3 regions of the Virgibacillus sp. DJP39 genome follow, and region 1 is predicted to be linked to each of the others. Evidence: riboswitches for the same ligand, from Rfam matches in the RefSeq annotation. Region 1 holds a riboswitch; each other region holds the start of a gene.

What was found. A riboswitch is a leader RNA that binds a small molecule or an ion and turns the genes downstream of it on or off. The one in region 1 is predicted to bind cyclic di-GMP.
Region 2: linked by a shared signal. The riboswitch ahead of ACOI1D_RS02925 (anti-repressor SinI family protein) and the one ahead of ACOI1D_RS03680 (chemotaxis protein CheX) in region 1 are both predicted to bind cyclic di-GMP.
Region 3: linked by a shared signal. The riboswitch ahead of ACOI1D_RS09630 (competence type IV pilus major pilin ComGC) and the one ahead of ACOI1D_RS03680 (chemotaxis protein CheX) in region 1 are both predicted to bind cyclic di-GMP.

The regions. Positions count from the first base shown of each region.
Region 1 is NZ_JBMERP010000005.1:94,807-97,996, forward strand. It holds gene ACOI1D_RS03675 (chemotaxis protein CheA) at 1-1,465, opposite strand, end outside; gene ACOI1D_RS03680 (chemotaxis protein CheX) at 1,490-1,951, opposite strand; cyclic di-GMP riboswitch class I at 2,135-2,228, opposite strand; gene ACOI1D_RS03685 (methyl-accepting chemotaxis protein) at 2,422-3,190, opposite strand, start outside.
Region 2 is NZ_JBMERP010000004.1:83,617-86,806, forward strand. It holds gene ACOI1D_RS02920 (LCP family protein) at 87-1,028, opposite strand; cyclic di-GMP riboswitch class I at 1,305-1,389, shown strand; gene ACOI1D_RS02925 (anti-repressor SinI family protein) at 1,411-1,542, shown strand; gene ACOI1D_RS02930 (helix-turn-helix domain-containing protein) at 1,615-1,947, shown strand; gene ACOI1D_RS02935 (VanZ family protein) at 2,047-2,544, shown strand; gene nagA (N-acetylglucosamine-6-phosphate deacetylase) at 2,558-3,190, shown strand, end outside.
Region 3 is NZ_JBMERP010000023.1:7,307-10,496, forward strand. It holds gene pilM (type IV pilus biogenesis protein PilM) at 1-805, opposite strand, end outside; gene ACOI1D_RS09625 (prepilin peptidase) at 818-1,573, opposite strand; gene ACOI1D_RS09630 (competence type IV pilus major pilin ComGC) at 1,678-2,049, opposite strand; cyclic di-GMP riboswitch class II at 2,088-2,170, opposite strand; gene ACOI1D_RS09635 (type II secretion system F family protein) at 2,218-3,190, opposite strand, start outside.

The DNA of each region.
Region 1 (3,190 bases):
CATCCAAACCAACGCCACGTCCTGAGATATCAGTAATTTCATCAGCTGTACTAAATCCGGATGATAGAATTACCTGATAAACTTCTTGGGCAGATAGTGTTTCTACCTGTTCTGGGGTAAACAATCCATTTTCAATTGCTTTTTCGATCACTTTGTCCCGATTGATTCCAGCGCCGTCATCCTCAATTTCAATTATTACATGGTTACCACTATGAAAAGCCCTTAGGTTCAGATCACCTTCTTCTTGCTTCCCAGATTGCTTCCGCTTATCTTGGGATTCAATACCATGATCAATTGAATTTCTAATCAAATGAACTAACGGATCTCCAATTTCATCAATTACAGTTCTGTCTAGCTCAGTATCAGCTCCAGTGATTTCCAACTTTATTTTCTTGTCTAAATCTTTCGCTAACCCTCTGACCATTCTTGGGAATCGATTAAAGACTTGTTCTATTGGTACCATTCTCATGGAGAGAATCAAATTCTGTAAATCCTCTGAGACTCTTGTCATATGTTCAACTGTTTCCGTTAGTTCTTTGTCTTGTCTTTTCTTTGATAGGTCTTCTAATCTCCCCCTATCAATAACAACCTCCTCAAATAAATTCATCAACTCGTCTATCCGTTCACTGTTTACACGAATTGTTTTAGATGAGACTGCTTTTTCTATTTTTGCTTCTTCACTACTATCTTTTTCTGAATTATCTTCTCCAGGGGTTTTCATACGTTCTTTTGGAGTATAACTTTCCACTTCAACCTTTTTTATTTCTGAAATCTTATGTATATGTACCTTAATTTCATCAGGTTCTTTAGTTGATAAGAGAATAAGTGAAAACTCCTGTTCGAAATTTTCATCCTCCAAATCTTCTACAGTAGGATAGGATTTAATAACCTCTCCCAATTCTTTTAATACTTCAAAAACCATATATACTCGTGCAGCTTTTAGCATACAATCTTCAGTCAATCCAACTACTATGTGTAAAGCTTCATATCCCTGTTCCTTTGCCTGAGAAACAACTGTACTCTGATATTCATCCAATTCAAGGTTAAAATTCTCAATCGTTTGTATATCCTTTTGTTCAACAGGTGTTCCACTTTCAATTAGTTCTAATCGAGAAACAAGACCAGAAACATCCTTCTTTCCATCCCTACCTTGAGCAATTTCATTTACCATTTCCTCTAAGTACACAATTGCTTCAAACGTGACATCAATTACATCTGAACTTACTGCTAACTCACCGTTGCGAATTTTGTCGAGCACATTTTCCATATGATGTGTTAATGATGCAATATCAACAAACTCCATTGTTGCCGCCATACCCTTTAACGTATGTGCAGAGCGAAAAATCTCATTAACGATCATTAAATCCTTGGGTTGCTTTTCTAAAATTAACAGGTTATCATTAACGGCTTGTAAATGTTCACGACTCTCGTCAAGAAACATTTCTGTGTATTGATTCGTTTCCATCCAATACTTCCTCTCTGGATTACTTTAATCTAGTAATAAATAAATTTCCATTTCTCCTATTTCTTCAAAGACTACTGTTACTTTGAGAGCTTTATTGAAACCAGATAATGTTGTATTCCCCTGAATAATTGTTGGTGAAGTTATGCCTGTGTTGATTCCTTCTTTAACTATATTTGTTGAAAGACTTCCAGCAATCATATTACCTAGTTCGCCGCTAAACGACGTAAGCATTTCACCTTCTAAAGCCATGCCAAACATAGATTCACCAATTGATCCAAATACGTTTGTATCACCCGACAAAACTAATTTACCTTTGACATCACCAGTAATACCAATTAATACACCAAACTGTATTTGCAGCATTTGCTCAAGTAATGAAGGTTTCGAAATTTTATGCTCTATCGGTACGACAGTTTTTAAAGAAATGTATCTTCCGTTCAGTAATTCTTTTACAGACCTATTTCTTTCTTCAGTTGTAATTGCCAATATATCCAACTCCTCTTTATTAAATAAAGTCTTAGAAAACTTGGCTTTTCGCCAGACCTGATGGCAAAGCCTTAGTTGCGCCTATGCAGAAGGAAGTTTTTATACTTTCTTTCTGCAAAAAAAAAAATAGCTATCCCTTTCAAACATGGAATAGCCAACAGATTTAAATAATACTATTTAATCATTGGTAGCCAGGCGATCATTGCGTGTTATTTAACCACACTTTATACCCTTTGCTTTGCGTCCTAATCTTTCGAATAGTTTGCCTTTATCAAATGTATGCAACTTTATAACTATTACTTTAGTCATGATAAATTATTGCTGCCTAAAAGTCAACATAAATCGACAAATTTTTTAAATGAATACATACTCTCTTTTTATCGGCACAAAAGGACGAGAGTTCAATATTTAAAAAATTGTAAGGAGAATTAATGGCCGCTAATACACCACCAACTCTCACAAGAACTAGACTATAATTTAAAACGAATCACTTGCTCATTTAGCTGTTCTGCTAGCTGTGCAAGCTCATCAGCACTATTTGATACTTCCTCCATTGAGCTACTGGACTGTTCTGCAGATGCAGCTGCTTCCTCAACACCTGCTGCTGTCTCCTCTGAAACAGATGCAATTTCTTCTATTGATCTACTCATCTTTATACTATTTCCAGATATATCCTTAAGGTTCTCTGAAATGGTTTGAATTTTAGACACCACGTCGTTGACAGACTGATTTATTTTTTCAAAGGTGTCCCCAGTTACACCTATTTGTTTTGAACCTTCATCCACTGCTTTATAGCCATCTTCTAATGAAAGTGCAACACCGTTAGACTCTTTTTGAATTTTACTAACTATATCTGTGATATCCTCAACTGAATTGCTTACTTGTTCTGCCAGTTTACGAACCTCGTTTGCAACAACCGCAAACCCTTTACCACTTTCCCCAGCACGGGCAGCTTCAATTGCTGCATTCAAGGCTAAAAGATTCGTTTGGTCTGCAACATCTTTAATTACAGAAACTAATTTAGATATTTCTTTTGATTGAGAATCAAGCCCTCTAACTTTACCTAAAGCATCACTAACAATCTGATCAATATTTTTCATTTGTGCAACAGACTTTTTCATTAGCTTATTACCTGTATCAGTCATGATAAGTACATCCTGTGATGATTTGGAGACTTCCTCCCCATTTTCATAGGCTTGTTCAACTTTACTATTAAACTGTTCCATTAGTTCGGCTAAA
Region 2 (3,190 bases), on a different contig from region 1:
GAACGGCGGCGTAAAAACAATTTTCACTACTTCGCACTTTTCATCAACTGCGAAGATTAAGCAAAAACAGACCTACAAAACGATCCTTAATTATTCATATGATCTTTTATAGCTTGTGTTATTCTATTTATTTCCTGGTCAGGAACGATGTAATACCAAACACCATTAATCATTTCTCCGCTACCACTAATTTCAAGTGTCTCTATATTGTTTCTTGTATTTCGGTAGTCAGAAAACAATGTTTGCATTTTGTCCATGTTCAGGTTAGTTGTTACGTTATCGCCAAGGATAGTAAGAATGTTACTTACTTTTGTTATACTGGAGAAGCTTGCAACTTCATCCATTGCAGCCTTAATCACACTGCGCTGCCGCTCATTTCGACCAATATCACCACGAGGATCTTCCTTGCGCATACGAATATATTTTAAAGCTTCTTCACCATTTAAATCAATCGTACCAGTATTAAAAGTCTCTCCACCTTGTGAAAATGCTTGGTCATTTGTAATTGTTACCCCACCAAGTGCATTAATTCCCTGCTTAAAGCCTTCCATATTCACTTTTATATAAAAGTGAACAGGCACATCAAAGGCTTTCTCAACACTTTTGACAGCTAAATCAACTCCTCCAAATGCATAAGAGTGATTAATTTTATCCATTCCAACTCCAGGAATATCAACATACGTATCCCGCGGGATGCTAACCATTATCATTTTGTTTGTACTAGGGTTAAGTGACATAAGAATCATTGTATCTGACCGTCCAACATCGTTTTCCCGCTGGTCAACACCAAGCAGAAGTATATTAATTGCCTTTTTGTCTTTTACAATTGAACTTAGTTCTTTTTGTCTGTTGGGATCGTCATCTCGTGCTAGTGGGTCATGCATATCTGCTACAGTGTCACCGACTTTATCGTATAAATAATACATATATGTTCCAGTAATCAAAATCACCAAAATTATAATTCCACCAACCCAATATGGCCATTTACGCTTTTTCTTTTCTTTTCGCTTTTCAGCTCTTGTGTCCACAATAATTCTCCTCTAATATCAATCATATCTAAAAAACGGTACATTATTTAAATTATAACGAATAGTTTCGGGTACGTCTATTCTATTTTATTACAGAAAAATAAAATAAGAAGAAAATTTTTGCGTTTGTTATAAATATAGAACAACTAAATTTTTGAAGTTAGAATGTCTATGCTATCCTTTTTGTCCGTCCCTTGCAAAACTAGTTGTTTTATGACAAAACAAGACACCCCTCTCCCTCCAAAGTTGTAGTACAATAGTATTATTAAATTGTTCCTCAGAAAAGGGCAAACTTATTGAAAAATGGGGGCGCAAAATCACAGGTCTACGGCTAATTTGCTATGGCGGCTGGGTTACCCGGGAAAATAAATGGGGGTAAACAATGATAAAGTCAGTGAAGCAATCGGGTCTTGATTACGAATGGGTTAAGTTGTTGCAGGAAGCCAAAAGTCTCGGGATGACCACAGAGGAGGTAAGGGAATTTTTAAGCGGGGGACAACTAACTGAAAATTGATTTAAGAACGTGCTTAATATAGAACCACACACTTTTTTGTGTTACAATAAAGCAAAAGGTAGGTGTGGAAACTTGATCGGTGAAAAAATTAAAAAATTGCGCCAAGATAAAAAAATGTCTATATCCGAACTTGCTGAAAAAGCAGGTGTGGCAAAATCATACTTAAGCTCAATCGAGCGCAACCTTCAGTCGAACCCATCGATCCAGTTCATTGAAAAGATTGGTACCGTGTTAGGTGTCACTGTAAATGAAATTATACGTGATGAACAAGCAGATAATTCTATGGAACAACTTGATGGTGAATGGTTGAAAATCGTGCAGGAAGCAATGGATTCAGGAGTGTCAAAAGAACAATTTAAGGAGTACCTTGAATTCAACAAATGGAGAAGTAAACAGGATAACTAATTTTTTTGTCTTGACCGTAGAGCGAACCTTGCATACGGTTTTTTTCATCGTAAGAAAAATAACAATATGTAGATAAATATGGATTTGGGGATTAACTTTATGATTAAATACAAGTATTGGTTATTGCCTGTCCTATGGATGGGTGTGATTTACTATTCATCTGCTACCCCATATGAGGAGCAGGATATCAAGCCATTTTTATCAGATACAATAGACCTTTCCTTTCTTGTACCATTATTCGATTGGATTACTTTCCAGTATCACAATTCCGAAGTGAGTGTTTCCGTGCTTGGGATAGAAGGATTTATTGAATTTTTCGTACGCAAAGGTGCACATGTTACCGTATACTTTATTTTATTCTCTCTCTTTTTCTTAGCAATCAAAAAAACGCTATCTGTTTCGCTCAGTAAAACACTAGTATTTTCTATGGTTTTCACTAGTATGTACGCAATATTGGATGAGTTTCACCAGGGATTTACACAAAACCGAACGCCATATATTGGAGATGTGGGCTTGGATTTGTTTGGGGCAGCAATGGCGATGGCTTTTATAATACTAATCTGTACATGGAAAAGAAAGAGGAAAAGTGTGTCATGAAAGGGATTTAACAATGACTAAAGATACTGCAGTTGTAATCAGGAATGTAAAAATTTATATGGAAAATAAAATAGTGGAGAATGGTTGTTTGATTGCTGTAAACAATAAAATCCAATCGGTTTATTCTGAACAGGACAATGCTGCTGATTTCCCGCGGGATGCCCTCGTCATTGACGGAACTGGAAAAAGTTTAATTCCAGGTTTTATCGATGGTCATATACACGGCGCCAATGGAGCCGATGTGATGGATGGGAGCAAAGTGGCATTAGACGCTATTGGACAGGTGCTTCCTCAAGAAGGGACAACCAGCTACCTGGCGACGACAATTACGCGGCCGAAAAGTGAAATCGAGCGTGCCATTGAAAATGTCGCTAATTATAGGAACAAGACAGGGTGTGCAGAGATAATCGGCATTCACCTAGAAGGTCCATTTATTGAAAAAAGTAAAGCCGGTGCACAACCAATTGATCATATTCTGGAACCGGATATAGAGTTGTTTCGTAAGTGGCAAAAGACTGCAAAATCGATAATTAAAACTGTTACTCTTGCACCTGAGCATGATCCCAATGGAACATTCATTAACTATTTAGCACAGTCTGGGGTGAATGTGTCTGCAGGACATACGAAAAGTGGATTTTCCGAGATG
Region 3 (3,190 bases), on a different contig from region 1:
GCTCAGTCTTAACTTGTTGTAAAAAGGGAAAGTCCCCTCCAATTATCAGCCTTGAAATACTAGATGATCCGTTTGTAATATTATATTGATAAAAATCAATTATCCGATTTATTTCTATGATTTGATCAGCTATAAGTCGATCAGCTACTATCTCATCTACTATTTCTACCGGGAAATCCAGTTTCCGATACCTTGTGAAAATAGCTTTGTGTTGATTGAAGGCGGTTATTACTATGGAATCCTTGTTCCAGTTTACAAGAAGCACATCATTGTCTTTCGCATGTTCTTTACTATAATAGTAGCGATAAATGGACAGTGAAGTAAAATCAGCAGCTTCGGGCCTTAATCCTGCTTGTGTGAACAAAGAAATAAACGGTTCAAGCTTATCATTAGGGTACGCAAATAATAAAATCTTTTGTTGCTCGCCACCATCAAGAAGCTCAAAGTCTATTGCTGGATTATCGAAAGGGAGGTGAAAACTGTTCCCTATTTGTGTTTTAATATATCCTTTTATTTCATTTGGTTGTAAAGCAGAAGGAACACTTAATTCACGTATTACAACTGTATCATCAGGCACACAAAAGAATAACTTTTTACGTTTCCATTTCTGGGATTGAACAAGTTGCTCAACTAGTTCTTTCAATACAGCTTTGTTGCCAATTTTGCCATCAATAATAGTCCCCTCAGGCAGTTCTAATTCCCCGTATGTTATCAAACTATCTAATGATGCATTCTTATGATACGAATAACGAAGAACCCGATTTGTAATAACAATATTTACCCGACCACTTTTTACCAATGCCATGCTACCACCTACTTATATGTAAAATTGTATGTACCAATTAATGATGAAATCTCCGTAAAAATATGCTACCAAACCAGCAACAACGATGTATGGACCAAAAGGTATCGGTTGTTTGCGGCTGATAATTTTAAAGAGCAATAACAAACTGCCGACAATTGCCCCAATTATAGTCGATAGAAAAAACACGAGCAAAATCTGATTTAGTCCTAGTACGATACCAAGAATACCAAACAATTTCATGTCGCCAGCACCCATTCCACCCTTACTAGCGAGAATTATAATGGCAGTAATTCCCACTCCAGCAATTGCCCCAGTTAGTGATGTTAACCATGAATCTAGTGGGTGCAAAAAACGTAGTACAATAAACAATGGTAAAAAGAAAAGAAGAACCTTATTTGGTATCAACATGTATTTGATGTCGGATACGAGGATAATCATTAACATCGAGACGAGTAATAAACCTATAATTAACTCAAAAGTAATTCCGATTTTCCAAAAGCTAAGCGCAAACAGTAATCCTGTGGTGATTTCCACAACTGGATAGATCGGCGAAATGGTAGATTTACAATGTCGACATTTTCCAAGTTGAGTTAAATAGGATAATACAGGAACTAATTCATACCAGGCTAGTGTGTGATTACAGGAAGGACAAAACGAACGATCGTTTGCGAATGGGAGATTTTTAGGTAAACGTAAACCTACTACGTTGAAAAATGAGCCAAAAACTAGGCCGAGGATGAAAAATAAAATGGTTAATGTGATGTCCATTGTTGTTACTCCTTATGCTACTTCTTAATTACTTCTTTAGTTGGAATAAAAAGCCCTGCAACAAATAATGCAAGGCTTTGAAACGTTGTATTAAAGTATTAAGTTTATTGGGTAGTATCAGAACCCGATTCAACTGTATTAGTACTACTGGTATAGGTCCATACTTTACTAACTTTTTCAACAGTATCATTTTCACTAAAACCATCAGGAATTTCTTCTAAATAACCTAAGTCTACTAGTTTACTAAGTTTAAATGATGTTTCATCGCCTTCACCAGCAACATCTGCTAATCTAGCTGCATTCTCAAATAATTCTTTATTTGCATCTTTAGCGTCACCTTTTGCATCACTTACAACATTCCCAATCGTCGGAACTGCAATAGCTACAATAATACCTAAAATTGCTATAACTGCTAAAAGCTCTACTAATGTAAACCCTTTTTCTCTCTTTATCTGTTTCTTTATCCGTTCAAACATGTTGACCCCACCCTTTACTAGATTAGTTTTAAAATAAAACTAGTTGGTCGGTTGCACTACTTGCTCCTGATTACCAAAGTGCCCTATGTAAAGGTAATCTATCAACGCATCCTACGTTAGTCCTATATTAAGTATACTCTATAACCTTACATAAATCTACCATTTCTACTATATTTTTTCAAATAATGAAAACATTGGTATCACAACCGCCATGATAATACTACCTACAATAACGGTAAGTACAATAATCATTAATGGCTCGATTAAAACTTTTATTCTATTAGATAACTGTTCTACTTCTTCCTCATAAAATTCAGCAGCCTTCATCAGCATATGATCTAATGTTCCCGTCTTCTCCCCGATTTGGACCATCTGTACAACTAGAGCTGGAAATGCCCAGTGATCTTTCATTGGCTTAGTCAAAGATTCACCCACAGCTAACGATTGTCTAGACTTTGCGAGAATACCTTGGATAACTTTGTTGTCAACAACTTTTTCCGTGATTTCCACTGACTGTAGAATTGGTACTGAACTATTAAATAGGGTACTTAAGGTTTGAAGCATACGAACTAATGCACCTTTATGTACCAGGACCCCTATAAAAGGGAATTTCATCTTCACCACATCTAGTCGGTAATTAAAGCGATCAAATTGCATTAAGTATTTAATTACTAAAGTAGCTATTATAATTAATAGAAATAAAATCCACCAATATGCCGCAGCAAAGTTACTCAAGTTAAGTACAATCCGTGTAAACATCGGTATCTCTTCTCCGAAGGAGCGAAACATACTAACGAACTGTGGAACAACAAAGACTAACAAAAATGTACTTAAGAAAAGTGTGATTATCCCGACTACAGTTGGATACAGAACAGCCGATACTATTTTCTGTTTGTTCCGGTATTCTTTCTCATAGTAATCAGCCATCTGATTTAAGATTTCATCTAACTTACCACTCACTTCACCTGCGTGGATCATATTTCTTAGTAAGGACGGAAAAACCATCGGATGCTGTTCAGTAGCAACTGATAGCGATCTCCCATTATCAAGTTGCTTATCAATAGAAGTAAGAGCAACCCGTAAAGCGTAATTATCTGTTTGCTTTACCATTGTTTTTGTAGCATCAGAGAGAGAGATTCCA